One region of the Blautia sp. 2227st1_G12_2227SCRN_220401 genome, then DNA from elsewhere that is predicted to be linked to it. Evidence: predicted binding sites of a transcription regulator. Region 1 holds the regulator's gene; each other region holds the start of a gene.
The links. The regulator Rex, encoded in region 1, represses fermentation and respiration genes when NADH is low (regulators of the CRP and FNR family bind a similar motif). The targets are predictions, from matches to a motif close to ATTGTTAANTANTTAACAAT.
Positions count from the first base shown of each region.

Region 2: ABCM67_RS05365 (4Fe-4S dicluster domain-containing protein) is a predicted target of Rex. The motif match lies at 2,510-2,529, and genes of this name have one in related genera.
Region 3: ABCM67_RS10945 (L-lactate dehydrogenase) is a predicted target of Rex. The motif match lies at 3,509-3,528, and genes of this name have one in related genera.

Region 1 covers NZ_JBCLNI010000024.1:8,365-13,445, reverse strand. The annotation lists gene ABCM67_RS12095 (pyridoxamine kinase) at 1-492, shown strand, start outside; gene ABCM67_RS12090 (ABC-F family ATP-binding cassette domain-containing protein) at 523-2,439, opposite strand; gene ABCM67_RS12085 (redox-sensing transcriptional repressor Rex) at 2,654-3,301, shown strand; gene ABCM67_RS12080 (NAD(P)H-hydrate dehydratase) at 3,363-4,880, shown strand; gene alr (alanine racemase) at 4,877-5,081, shown strand, end outside.
Region 2 covers NZ_JBCLNI010000007.1:102,911-107,991, forward strand. The annotation lists gene ABCM67_RS05355 (NADH-quinone oxidoreductase subunit NuoF) at 1-1,798, opposite strand, end outside; gene ABCM67_RS05360 (NAD(P)H-dependent oxidoreductase subunit E) at 1,795-2,274, opposite strand; gene ABCM67_RS05365 (4Fe-4S dicluster domain-containing protein) at 2,675-4,183, shown strand; gene ABCM67_RS05370 (glucosaminidase domain-containing protein) at 4,608-5,081, opposite strand, start outside.
Region 3 covers NZ_JBCLNI010000020.1:5,194-10,274, forward strand. The annotation lists gene ABCM67_RS10935 (penicillin-binding Tp47 domain C-containing protein) at 1-1,455, shown strand, start outside; gene ABCM67_RS10940 (FMN-binding protein) at 1,599-3,203, shown strand; gene ABCM67_RS10945 (L-lactate dehydrogenase) at 3,551-4,498, shown strand; gene ABCM67_RS10950 (Tex family protein) at 4,571-5,081, shown strand, end outside.

The DNA of each region.
Region 1 (5,081 bases):
CGGTTCTGCGAACTGACACGTCGTTCCTATGTGATCACACCGAACCTTACGGAGGCCCTCCTTCTTCTCTACGGAAAAGAAAAAATGGAGGAGATCTGGAATAAACTGCAAAAGGTATCAGAGGCCCGGCGGATGGAAGAGATCCGGGAGATCGGGTGCGGACTTGCCCGGAAATTTTCACTTCCTGCCGTTGTGATCACCGGAGTGGATCACAGGGAGGAGGGGCAGCCTCTGAAAATGGGGAATCTTGTCCTGGAAAACGGAAACAGCTCCTGGGTATTTGCAGAGAAATCCGGCGGAAGCTATTCCGGGACAGGAGATCTTTTTGCATCCGTGCTCAGTGCAGGGCTGGTAAAAAGATATTCCATGAAAACCTGTGCAGAGCTGGCCGTGGACTTTATCTCGGCATCGATCCGGGATGCGGTGGAGGAAGGAACAGACCGTAACGATGGTGTATGCTTTGAACAGCATCTCGGCATGCTGCTTCCGTAAAAACATAAGGGGATAAAAAAGAGCTGACCGTCAGGCCAGCTCTTCCCATTTTTCATAAAGCTCTTCCAGTTCTTCAGTGATGGCTGCTTTTTCGCGGCTCAGCTTTGTACATTCCGCTACATTGGTGCAGACATCCGGAAGGACCATGGTTTCGTCGATCTCGCTGTCTCTTGTTTCCAGCTCTTCGATACGGGCTTCGACTTTTTTCAGCTCGGCTTCCCGTTTTCGTTTCTTTGCCTGTTCTTCCTTCATCTGCTGCCAGGAAAGCTTGTTCTCGGAAACCGCTTTTTCTTCGGCAGGTGCCTCCGGAGAAGTGCTTCCCGGTGCATAGGTACTGGTCAGCTCCTCCTTCTTTTCCAGATAGTAATCATAATCACCGATGTAATTTACCACTGCCTGGTTTGTCAGCTCCATGATCCTGGTCGCAGTCTGATTGATAAAGTAACGGTCATGGGAGACATAAAGGACTGTACCGGTGTAGCTGACCAGTGCTTCCTCCAGGATCTCCTTGGAGGCAATATCCAGATGGTTGGTAGGCTCGTCAAGGATCAGGAAGTTGGCTTCGGAAAGCATCAGCTTTGCAAGGGAAACACGGCCTCTTTCTCCACCGGAAAGTGCGGAGATCTCCTTGAAAACATCATCTCCGGTAAAGAGAAATGCGGCAAGCATATTTCGGATCTCGGTCTCTGTGAGAGTCGGATAAGTATCGGAGATCTCTTGGAAAATCGTCTTGTCCATATGCAGAACATGATGTTCCTGATCGTAATAACCGATCTGCACCTTGGAACCAAGGGAAAATTTGCCGGCATCTGCCTCAATAAGACCGTTGATGATCTTCAGCATGGTGGTCTTTCCGGTTCCGTTGTTTCCGATCAGTGCCACACGCTCGCCGCGTTTGATATCAAAGGAGATATCGGAGAACAGGGTCTGTCCCGGAAAGGCCTTGGAAAGCGCTTCCACGTGGAGCACATCGTTTCCGCTTAACACCCGTGGTTCCAGCGAGATACGCATCCGGTCCTGGAGCTCAAGAGGCTTTTCGATCCTCTGTACACGGTCCAGCATTTTTTCACGGCTTTCCGCACGCTTGATGGATTTTTCACGGTTAAAGGATTTCAGCTTGGCGATAACGGCTTCCTGATGCTTGATATCCCGCTGCTGATTTAAGTATGCCTTGTACTGTGCGTCACGAAGCTGAGCCTTCTTGAGAGCATAGGCAGAGTAGTTGCCGCTGTATACGCGGGTCTGTCCGGCTTCGATCTCAATGACCTTGGTGACCACCTTATCCAGAAAATAACGGTCATGGGAGACGATAAAAACAGCTCCCGGATAATTCAGAAGATAAGTTTCCAGCCAGGAGATGCTTTCCATATCCAGGTGATTGGTTGGCTCATCCAGAAGCAGGATATCCGGCTTGGAAAGAAGCATCTTGCCCAGCGCCACGCGGGTTTTCTGACCGCCGGAAAGAGTTTCGATCTGCTTGTCATAATCTTCCTCCGTGAAGCCGAGACCCTTTAAGACACCGGTCAGCTCACTTTTGTAAGCGTATCCGTTCTCCAGCTCAAACTGATGGGTCAGGCGGGTATAGGTTTCCATCAGACGGTTCAGCTCATCACCGGTCACCGTGTTCATTTCCTGTTCCATGTTGCGGATACGGCGTTCCATATCGATGATGTGCTGCTTGGTGGTAAGAAGCTCCTCGTAGATGGTATGATGTCCGTGGATATCCTGGTACTGGGCAAGATAGCCGATATTTTTATCCCGGGCAAGCACCACGGTACCGGAATCAGCAGAAAGCTCCTGCATGATGATACGCAGCAGTGTGGTCTTTCCTGCACCGTTGCATCCGATCAGAGCAGCCTTTTCACGGTCTTCAATGTGAAAGGATGCATCATTTAAAATTACTTTTTCGCCAAAGGCCTTGCATATATTCTGACATGATAAAATCATAAAAACTGTCCTCCTGTATAAAGAATCACCCCTGTTTATGTCTGAACAGGGAAAAATCCTCCACCTATTATAACGGAAACTGCCGGGATTTCAAAGAAAAAATCAATTATTAGAAAAAATAAAAAGAAATTTGTACAGAATAGACAACTTTAATTGACAGGAAAATGTCAATTCGTTATAATTAACCTAGTGTAAGGTAAGGAGGAAAACTATCGTGGAGACAAAACAAATCTCGAAAGCGGTGATTAAGCGTCTGCCACGCTATTACCGCTACTTAGGAGAGCTGATGGAAGACAATGTAGAACGTATTTCTTCCAATGAGTTAAGTAAGAAGATGCATACCACAGCTTCTCAGATCCGTCAGGATCTTAATAATTTCGGCGGTTTTGGGCAGCAGGGGTATGGCTATAATGTACATTATCTTTATACAGAGATTGGTAAGATCCTGGGACTGGATACCGTTCATCCGATGATCATTCTGGGTGCTGGTAATCTGGGACAGGCACTTGCCAATTATGTGGATTTTGAGAAGCGTGGCTTCAGGCTGGTTGGTATCTTTGACGTAAATCCTGTGCTTGAGGGCATCGCAGTCCGTGGACTTGAGATCCAGATGCTCAGTGAGCTTCCGTTTTTCCTGAGAGAGAATAACGTGGAGATCGCGATCCTGACACTTCCCAAGAATAAAGCCAAGGAAATGGCAGATATCCTGGTGGAGAACGGGATCAAGGCAATCTGGAATTTTGCACATCTCGATCTTGAGACACCGGATGATGTGATCGTAGAGAACGTTCATCTTTCCGAGAGTCTGATGACACTGTCTTATAATCTCAGCAAATACAGGCAGGAACATGTGGATAAGTAAGAATTGTTAAGCTGCCGGAAACGGCAGCTTTCTCTATGACAGAGGGGAGGCAGAAGACAGAATGAAGAAGCTTGTTACCTGCAAAGAAATGAAGGATCTGGACTCCACAACGATCCGTGAGATCGGAGTTCCCTCCGAGGTTCTGATGGAGCGGGCGGCACTGAAGGTGGTAGAGGAAACAGAAAAGTATCTCCAGAAGGACGAAAGGATCCTGGTAGTCTGCGGAAGCGGAAATAATGGCGGTGACGGTATCGCTGTTGCCAGATTGTTCCATCTGAAGGGAATCCGGGTAGAGTTTTATATGGTCGGAAACAAAGATAAAATGACCAGAGAGACAGCTCTTCAGTATAAGATCGCTTCCGGTTATCGTGTCCCGGAGGTGAATAACCCGCAGTGGAGTGAATATACTACTATAGTAGATGCCGTGTTTGGGGTAGGCCTGACGCGTCCGATCGAGGGGCATTATGCTGATATCATCCATGAGATGAACAGTGCGAGGGCCAAAAAGATCGCAGTTGACATCCCGTCAGGAGTGAACGGAGATACTGGCCTGGAAATGGGAATTGCCTTCAGCGCCGATCTGACTGTCACATTTGCCTACCGGAAAAGAGGTCTTTGCTTTTATCCGGGAAGACTGTATGCAGGAAGGATCGTTACCGCCGATATCGGGATCTATGAGCAGGAAGCTGTGACTGCATCTGCCGCCTGTCTGGAAAATAAAGATCTGAAGCTGTTTCCGGAACGTGATCCCGGCGGAAACAAGGGTACCTTCGGAAAAGTGCTCTTTGTGACCGGAAGTGAGGGAATGTGTGGAGCCGCTTATTTAAGCGCCAGTGCAGCACTTCGTGCCGGTGCGGGAATGGTAAAGATCCAGACTGTGGAAGCCAACAGGATCCCACTGCAGATACTCCTTCCGGAGGCTATGGTCTGCAGCCGCTTTGATCAGGAATCCAATGAACAGCTTCTATCCTGGTGTGATGTGATCGTGATCGGACCGGGACTTGGAACATCAGTGGCCAGCCGTGAGAGAGAACAGTGGTTTCTCACGGCGGCTGCCCGGGAGAAAAAGCCGCTGATCCTGGATGCGGACGGCCTGAACCTTCTGGCTGCACATCCACAGTGGTATCAGTATCTGGGAGAGCATGTAGTCCTGACACCGCATATCGGAGAAATGAGCCGGCTCAGTGGCAGAACGATCCAGGAGATCCAGCATGAGATCGCAGATACTGCACTGAAATGTGCTGCGGAAACAGGCTCTGTGTGCGTATTGAAGGATGCATGTACGGTGATCGCAGATGAAAAAGGCCAGATGTATCTGAATCTTTCCGGTAATTCCGGAATGGCAACTGCAGGAAGCGGAGATGTGCTTTCCGGGATCCTGGCAGCAGTGTTATGTATGTATCTGAAAACGGAGGAACAGCCTCCCATGGTTTTAAAGGCCGCGTTAGGTGTTTATCTTCACGGACTTTGCGGTGATCTTGCAGCCGCTGAAAAAGGAAAGCGCAGTATGCTGGCAGGAGATATCATAGAATATCTGCCCAAGGCATTAGCTATAGGTGAAGAGGAGTCGGGATTATGAAAAAATACGAGAGAGTAAAAGCACTGGTATCACTGGATGCCATTGCCCACAATTTTGAGGAAATGCATAAAAATGTCAAAGAAGGGACAAAGATTATCGCTGTGATCAAGGCAGACGGTTATGGCCATGGTGCCAGAGCTATTGCCCGTCTGATCCAGGACTATGACTATATCTGGGGATTTGCAACAGCTACTGCAGAGG
Region 2 (5,081 bases), on a different contig from region 1:
TGATTACATGTGGATGCTTGATCTTTCCTGAAATCGCACCAGTCGGACAGTTCTTTGCACACTTGCCGCAGCCGATACAGAACTCAGGATTGATATGGAATTGACGGAGCGCCGTGCAGACCTTCGCACGACATTTTTTATCTACGATATGCTCTACATATTCGTCACGGAAACGCTTCAGAGTACTGATGACCGGAAGCGGTGCACTCTTACCGAGTCCGCACAGGGCCATGCTCTGAACCATGTTTGCAAGCTCTTCCAGCTCATCCAGATCGGAAAGCTCACCCTTACCTGCAACGATTCTCTCCAGGATCTCAAGCATACGTTTGGTACCCTCACGGCAGGGAACACATTTACCACAGCTCTCACGCTGTGTAAAGCTCATGAAGAAACGCGCAACCTCTACCATACAGGTATTCTCATCCATAACAACAAGTCCACCGGAACCCATGATGGCATCCAGCTTCTTAACAGAATCAAAATCAAGCGGATGATCGATCTGATCGTCGATCAGACATCCACCAGAAGGACCGCCGATCTGTACACCCTTAAATGCAGCACCGCTCTTAAGACCGCCGCCGATGTCATAAATGATATGACGGAGGCTTGTTCCCATCGGCACCTCGATAAGGCCAGTGTTCTCAATGGAACCGGTAAGTGAGAAGGTCTTTGTTCCGGGGCTTCCCTCTGTACCGATGGTGTGGAACCAGTCAGCACCCTGAAGGATGATCTTCGGTACGTTGGCGTAGGTCTCTACGTTATTGAGGACGGTAGGCTTACCCCACAGACCCTGCTCAACCGTTCTCGGAGGTTTTACTCGAGGCATACCTCTGTTGCCTTCGATAGAAGCAGTCAGGGCAGAACCTTCACCACATACGAACGCTCCGGCACCGCGATTGATATGTAAGTGGAAATTAATACCGGAACCAAGGATATTATCACCAAGAAGGCCATAGGACTCTGCCTGCTCAATAGCCATTCGAAGTCTCTGTACAGAAAGAGGATACTCGGCACGCACATAAATATAACCATCTTCTGCACCTACTGCATAGGCAGCGATCACCATACCCTCGATCATCTTGTAAGGATCACCTTCCATTACGGAACCATCCATAAATGCTCCCGGGTCACCCTCATCACCGTTACATACTACATAACGGACTTTTTCCGGCTGGCGTGCAACCTGTGACCATTTCTTGCCTGCAGGGAAGCCTGCACCGCCACGGCCGCGGAGACCAGACTTCGAGATCTCGTCGATAACACCCTGTGGGGTCATCTCAAAGAAAGCCTTCGCCATAGCGGAAAATCCGCCTACGGAAATATATTCATCAATGGACTCTGCATCGATCTTGCCACAGTTCTCAAGAACGATCCTTGTCTGCTGGTTCAGGAACGGAATGTCACTGGGATGTGGACAGGCCTCATCATTATGACGATAAAACAGACGCTCGACAGGCAGTCCGCAGATCACGGTCTTCTCTACGATCTCGCGACAGTCGTCTACCTGAACATGTACATACTGATAATCATAGGGTTCAATTCTCATAAGAGGACCCAGTTCACATAAGCCCTGGCATCCGGTCTTAACGATTCCTACATGAGGAACATCCTTTTGCATCTCAACCGCAACACCCTCGATTCCCTCACAGAGTCTTGACATTTCTTCATAAATCTTCTGAGCACCGGAAGCAATACATCCGGTACCGGAACAGACGAGAACACGGCAGGTATAGCCATCAAGATTCTTCTTAACCTCAGCCTGTTTGTTTTTCAGATCTTCCATACTGGTTATACTCATACGCTCTCACCTCTCAATTCATTTAAAAGCTCAACAGCCTTCTCAGGAGTCATCTTCGGGTGAACTTCATCATTTACAGTCAGTGTCGGTGCAAGTCCGCAGGCACCAAGACAGGAAACTGTCTCAACGGTAAACATCATATCATCTGTAGTATGCTTCTTATGACTCAGTCCAAGTTCCTTCAGCATTGCTTCCTTTACAGGCATGGACTTACGTACATGACAGGCAGTACCGTCACATACCTTGATGATGTACTTGCCTTTCGGCTCAAAGGAAAAGTTTTCATAGAAAGTAGCTACACTGTACGCCTTCGCTTCTTTTACACCAATCTGTTCCGCAACATAAGTAAGAAGCTCTCCCGGAAGATAACGGTACTCAGCCTGAATATCCTGCATGATCGGAATCAGTGATGCAGCTTTCCGGCCGTAGTGCTCGATGATCTCGTCCGTTTTTCTGTAATACGTCTGGTCTAACATTCGGTTCCCTCCTTGTTTCTCATAGATTTTCCACTTGATCAACCTGTTCCACTACAGGTTAATGCTTTAACACTCTGTCAGTGCCGCGCATTTATGCAAATCATTATTTTGCACTATTTCATGCCTTTAATTATAACTTATATGGTCATTTTTCACAAGCAGTTTTTTTGCTTTTTTCAGAATATATCGAAATGTTTACAACGGCTTACTGATTTTATATCTATTTTCCATAAAATATGTTCAATTTTTAACAGTTTTGATAATAAAGATACAAATCTGCTCTTTGTTTCTGCCCCAAAACATTAAAGCCGGTTATTGATTTTATTTCTCAATTACTTTAAGATAGATAAAAAGTGCGTGGAAAACATTTAATTAATTTATTTTGTAAAGGAGAACATCTATGCGAAATCTTGACACACCAGTAAAACAGATCCGGCGAAAGATTTTTACCGAAATTGCTAAGATCGGATTTGAATCCACGGACGAATCAATGATCCATGATATCGAATCCATTCCCTACAATATTGTAGAGGAACGCGCGAAATACCGTGAAAGCATCTATCGTGAAAGAGCTGTTGCAAGCGAACGTGTCCGTCTGGCCATGGGACTTTCCCTCCGCCCGGAAAATCGTTCCGTCCACCTTACCGATGGCGTGAAGGCCAGCAACATTGACGAGAAATATTATGAACCACCTCTTATGCAGGTGATCCCTTCCGCATGTTCCGCATGCGAATCCAACAAATACGAAGTCAGCAACATGTGCCGCGGCTGTGTCGCACATCCCTGTTTACTCACCTGCCCCAAAGGCGCCATTTCCATGGTAAACGGAAAATCCTTCATCGACCAGGACAAATGTATCCATTGCGGAAGATGCAAAGCTGTCTGTCCTTACGATGCCATCGCCCATAAAGAACGCCCCTGCGAACGTGCCTGCGGTGTAAAAGCCATCGAGAGCGATGAACAGGGACGCGCCTCCATCAACCAGGATAAATGCGTATCCTGCGGCATGTGCATGGTCAGCTGTCCATTCGGAGCTATCTCCGACAAATCCCAGATTTTCCAGCTGGCACATGCCCTCCGAGAAGGAACTGAGATCATTGCAGAAATCGCCCCCGCCTACATCAATCAGTTCGGCGAAGACGTCACCCCGGGCCAATTCCGCTCCGCTCTCAAACAGCTGGGCTTCTCAAACATTTATGAGGTAGCACTGGGCGCAGACATCGGCTGCATCTCTGAAGCACACCACTACGCCAAAGAAGTAGCAACCGGCCACCTCCCGTTCCTCCTCACCTCCTGCTGCCCATCCTGGTCAGTCATGGCAAAAAAATACTTCCCGGCTATGATCGACAACATCTCCCAGGAGCTGACCCCGATGGTGGCAACTGCCCGGATCGTAAAAAAAGAGCACCCCCATGCGAAAGTAGTCTTCATCGGACCATGCGCCTCCAAGAAACTGGAAGCCATGCGTCATTCCGTAAGAAGTGATGTAGACTTCGTGATCACCTTCGAGGAACTCTGGGGCCTGTTCGACGCCAAAAGCATCACCCCATCCACCTGCGAAGAGCTCCCGGAAGAAACCCAGGCCGCAACCGCAGCAGGACGAGGCTACGCCATTGCAGGCGGCGTAGCCGGAGCCATCGAAAACTGTCTGAAGGAATACTATCCCGATGTACCAGTCCACATCGAACACGCAGAAAGCCTTGCCGAATGCAAAAAAGTCCTCACTCTGGCAAAAGCCGGCAAGATCAAAAACTGCATGATCGAAGGAATGGCCTGCCCCGGAGGCTGCATCGGAGGCGCCGGAACCAACGCCGGCTTCGCAAAAACCTCCAAGGCCCTCAAAAAATACGTAGACAGCTCAGAACCAAAACTCCCCTCACAGGAACTGGAAAACCTGGAGTTGAACTAAATACCCCCAATATATCGAAATACTTTTTAAGCATTATTAAATAAAAAACGGAGATGCAACCTAGATGATTAAAAATCCAGGTTACATCTCCATTTTTTATCAACCAGGACAGGGCAAAGCCCGCCTCCATCCCTCATCCACATCCTTCCCCATAGCCAGACAACCTAACACCGCCAACGCACAGGCCCGGAAGGGAGTGCGGTTCTGTCTGCGGACGACTCTGCAGGAGGTGTGCTGGATCTTAGGCGGCGGGACTTCTGCGTTATTTTTCAAAAGCCAGCTGTCTGAGCGGCAAAAAGCCGCGAGTTCTGGCTTTTGGAAAATGGTTTTAGCAGAATCCCGGCGCCTTAGATCCAGCCGCCGACGAAGCCCGGCCGCGGACAGAACCGCACTCCCTTCCGGGCCGTCCCGTTCGCCACCACCACTACTTCTCCACCGTCTCCGTACTCTCCGGCCAGGTATACTCCTCCCCCTTCAACTCCGCCAGAAGACTCCTAAGCTTATATCCATAACTTCTCCCGGCGGCCCATCCGCCACCATAAGGATTCTCCTGGATCCCAAGCCACTCCACATAAGGCGCACTCTCACGGGAAACATACTGGAACCGATTATCCACACAAGCCTGGTTCAACTCCTCCGAAGAAGCATAAGCCTTCAGATGCTGCACCTGCGCCCGGATCCCCGTCCTTACATCAGGAAAAGAATTACCGGCAACACCACCACCGGTAGTCCCAAGTCCGGAAAAATTAAACTGCCCTGCACTGGCATCCCCACCAAACTGAAGCCATCCGGTCTCAAGCATGGCCTGCTCAAAAACAACCTCTCCACGGACGCCCTCCGCATCCGCTTCCTCTATCACAATCGTGCAAAACGTATCAATATCCGGTGCACCACCCTC
Region 3 (5,081 bases), on a different contig from region 1:
AAAAAGTATAATGTTGTACAGGATGGAGCTGTGCTCTCCGGAGGATACAGTGAAAACAATCTCCAGTATTATAAAGGCCTTGTGGCAGACGTAAATGCACAGACAAATGGTCTGAAATATGCGGAGAAAAATGGTGACGGCTTTACATTTACAGCAAGAAAATCAGACGGAACAGCTTCCGGTATCAAGGATCAGGCGTTAAAAACAGCAACAGAGATCAAGCCGAGTGTAAAAGCAGCAAGCGGAAGCTACGGCGAATTTCTCCGTGTGGATCTCAATGGAAATTATGGCGATCTTGGTGCAAATATGCAGGCTGTACGCTGGGATTATTATGGAGATGATTCCACATATACGAAATGCCTCGCTTCTTATGGAACCAAGTTTGCCGCAGATAACTGGATGCATAAAGCAATGGGAATCCAGCTTGGACTTACAAAATCTGCACGCTGCAAGCTTCCGGGAGGAACAGACGGAACAGGATACTGGAAACTGACAGTGTATGCTCTTGGATATAATGACTATACCTACAGCTTCCAGGCAACTGCAGAGAATATCGTAAATCCTACAATGGAGCCGACTGATTTTACAAGTCTTAAAACAGAAGTGGAAGCTGCAAAGGCTCTGGCAGAGGCAGATTACACAATTGCAACCTGGAAGTCCTTTGCCGGTGAGCTTCAGGAAGCAGAAGACATTCTTGCAAAAACAGATGCAAGTCAGGCTGAGGTAAATGAAGCACTTGAACATCTTCAGGGAGCAGAGAAAGAGCTTCAGAAGGTAACAGTTACACTTGATAAGACAGCAGCAGCTGTATATACAGGAAAAACAACGACTCTTAAGGCAACAACAAATGACAGCGATGCAACAGTGACATTTAAGTCCGGCAACACAAAGGTTGCAACAGTAAGCAGCAAGGGTGTTGTTAAAGGCGTAAAAGCCGGAACAGCAGTTATCACAGCAAAGGTCGGAAATGCCACAGCAACCTGCAAGGTAACAATAAAAGCTTCTACAATTAAATTTGCAAAGGCTTCCGTAACGATCTACAAAGGAAAAACAGCAACTGTAAAAGCAACTGCAACACCATCTGCAACTGTAAAATACACAAGCAGCAACACAAAGGTTGCAACCGTAAACAGTAAAACAGGTGTTGTAAAAGGAATCAAAGCAGGAACCGTTACGATTACAGCAAAGGCAGGAGCCCTGAAGACAACCTGCAAAGTAGTTGTCAAGAATCCTGCATTCAGTCTTGTAAAATCTTCTGCAACGATCAAAAAAGGTAAAACAACAACCATCAGATCCAAAGCAACACCTGCAGGCAAGGTTACATATACAAGCAGCAATAAAAAAGTTGCAGCTGTAAACAGCAAGGGTGTTGTAAAGGGAATCAAAAAAGGTAAAGCAACGATCATAGTGAAATGCAACGGAATTACAAAGAAATTTGTGGTAACAGTTAAATAATTTCACTGTTGAACCGAATGTGAGCACAGATATCCGGGAGCCTCTGCCGTAGACATAGAGCAATGTCTGCGGCAGAGGTCTGCTGATTTCTGAAGAACAATGTCTGACAGAGGCCGCAAGAAAAGAGGAGAGAGTAAGGAAGCATGGAAAAAGATCTGAAAGATAAAAAGCAGGAGGAAAAAAATACTCCGAAGATACCCTGGACCAAGCTGGTCCCTGCAGCTGCTGTGATTGCGGCGCTTGTGTTTTCAGGCATAAAGGCGAAGGGCTCTGATGGAGAGACAGAAGCAGTCGGGCAAGCAGAGACGACCGTAATGTCTGCTTCAGAGCTGGAAAAATATCTCGGGTATGAAAAAGAAAATACTGTTTTTGACAGCACAACTGCCACAGCTGAGAAAAACAGTACAACAAAAAAGAAAAGCTCATCGAAAAAAAGTGCAAAAAAAACAGCAGCGAAAAAAAGCTCAGGTACAAGAACGGTTTCCGAATCTGCAAAAAGCAATTCCGGCGCCGCAGGACAGGGAACCACGCAGACACCGGTAGCAAGCGTTCCGGCAGATGGATATAAGGACGGTACGTATGAAGGAAGCGGAACCGGATTTGGCGGGACGATTCGCGTGAGAGTAACAATCAGCGGTGGAAAGATTGCGGCTATAGATATTCTGGAGGCATCTGGAGAAACCGCGTCGTATTTTGCGTCAGCTCAGGGTGTGATCAGCAGGATGATCGCCGGAAATACACCGAATGTAGATGCAGTAAGTGGAGCAACCTATTCCTCCAACGGAATCATCCAGGCAGTTCAGAATGCCCTCTCCCAGGCAGCGGCAGATGGAAACAGCCAGCAGGTCACCCCTACACCTGCAGCAACTGCTTTACCAACTCCGACATCAGCTCCGTCACCTACAAAAAAACCATCTCCTACAAAGAAACCGGAAGATCCGGACAGTCCCCAAAAATATCTGGATGGTAAATATACAGCTTCGGCAAAGGGCTTCAATGGAGACGTGAAAGTAATTGTGACCATCAAGGATGGAGTGATCCAAGCTCTGAAACAGGAAAATACGGACACGGAGCAGTTTTTTGAAAAAGCATGGAGCGTGCTGGAGGAACAGATCATTGGTACGGATTCTGTAGATGATATTGATGCAGTCAGCGGAGCAACCTATTCCTCCAACGGAATTCTCAACGCTGTAAAAAAAGCTCTTAAAGAAGCGATCAATCCGGAGTATGGAAAGAAACCGACACCAACTCCGACAAAGAAACCGACACCAAAGCCAACAGCCACACCGAAACCTACGGCAACGCCGAAACCAACAGCCACACCGAAGCCAACAGAGACGCCGGCAGCAACCCCGACGCCGGAGCCGGACGACCCGGATGTGACGCCGGTTCCTGAAAAACCCAATGTAACTCCAACACCAGGGACAGATGAGCCGGATGCAACACCGGAGCCAACGGAAGCACCGGAACCGGTGGGAATGTACAGAGATGGAACGTATACAGGCTCGGCTTTTGGATATGGAGGAAAAACATATCTGATAATTACGATCTCAGGAGGCCAGATCGTATCCATTGAGCAGACAAATCAGGATACACCGGAATTTTTTGATCCTGCATGGAGCACGATCTATTCTCAGATCATGGCAAACCAGTCGGCGGATGGAATCGATACTGTCAGCGGAGCCACATATTCTTCCGAAGGGATCCTGGACGCTGCACAAAAAGCCCTTACCCAGGCAAAGAATTAACCGGGTGAACGTTGGAGCAGCTATAAACATCTGAATCTAAGCCAATAATAAGAGGTGAAAGAAACCTCTGGACTTCTTGATTTTTTTTGAAGTTCAGAGGTTTTTTGCTAGGTTTCTGAAATTGCTTCTATAAATCGATAAAAAAATAACAGGAATGTATACAGAATAATAGGGAAAATATCAGAAAATATAATCGGTTTAAATAATTTGAAATACAAATTAGCGGGAATTAACCTGAGAAATACAATAAAATTTTTATTGCACAGGGCAATGTTTTATGTTATGTTTGAATGTGTGTAATTAAAGTTGTTATTAAAATGACAAACAACGCTGAAAGGAGAACAAATATGAGCAGTAAAATTACGATCATCGGAGCAGGAAGTGTAGGAGCAACTATCGCTTATACCTTATCACAGAGGAGTATTGCATCAGAGATTGTTCTGATCGATATTAACAAAGATAAGGCTGAAGGTGAGGTTATGGATATTGAGCAGGGAACCAGTTTCCGTGAGCCGATCTCCATCGTGGCAGGAGATTACCCGGATGCTGTAGATTCTGACATTGTGATCATCACTTCCGGTATTGCCAGAAAACCGGGACAGACTCGCATCGAGCTGACACAGACCAACGTCAACATTATGAAGAGTATTACTCCGGAGATCGTAAAGGTGGCTCCCAAAGCGCTTTATATTATCGTAAGTAATCCATGTGATATTATGACTTATGCATTTGCAAAGCTTTCCGGACTGCCGGAAAATCAGATCCTTGGTTCCGGAACCGCCCTGGATACGGCCCGTCTCCGCTGCAGACTTTCTCAGCACTACGGTGTATCTGAGAAAAACATCCACGCCTATGTATTCGGAGAGCATGGAGATACTTCCTTTGTACCGTGGTCCAGAGCCTTTGTTGCAGGTGCGACCCTTGATGAGTTTGACAAGATCGTTCATGAGGATCAGAAAGATCTGCAACCACTTGACAGAGAAGAGGTTCTGGAGTATGTTCATACTTCAGGATCAACTGTGATCGCCAAGAAGGGTGCTACATTTTATGCGGTAGCCGTATCTGTTTGCAGACTTTGCTCGCTTCTTCTTGCAGCATCTGATACAATAGTCAGTGTATCAACCATGCTTCACGGAGAGTACGGTGTTGAAGACGTATGTCTTAGTACCATGGCTTCTATCGGACCGGAAGGTGTAAAACGTATCGTTCGTGTTCCGCTGACCGAGGAGGAGACAGAGAAGCTTCATGCAAGCGCCAATGCTCTGAAGGACGTGATCGCACAGATTGATCTTTGATAAATGTCAGAAGCTGTGTAAAGAGGAAAAAGCAGCCTCAGGCAAATTTGAAACAACGGGAGAAAGATAAAAATGGATATTATTCAGGTAATTACCAGAGAATTGAACGTTGAGAAATGGCAGGTCGAGGCAGCGGTTAAGCTGATCGATGAAGGCTGCACCATTCCTTTTATTTCCAGATACCGTAAGGAAGCAACCGGTACACTGAACGATGAACAGCTTCGTAATCTTAATGAGAGACTTACTTATTTAAGAAATCTTGAGGATAAAAAGGCTCAGGTTCTGGGCAGCATCGAGGAGCAGGGCAAGCTGACTCCGGAGCTGAAGAAACAGATCGAGGCAGCGCAGACACTCGTTGTGGTAGAGGATCTTTACCGTCCGTACCGCCCGAAGCGCCGTACACGTGCCATCATCGCCAGGGAAAAAGGTCTGGGACCTCTGGCCGACATCATCCTTCTCCAGATGACGAAGAAACCTCTTGAAGAAGAGGCAAAAGCATTTCTTTCTGAGGAAAAAGAAGTCAAAACTGTGGAAGAGGCCATCAGCGGTGCCAGAGATATCATTGCAGAACATATTTCTGATG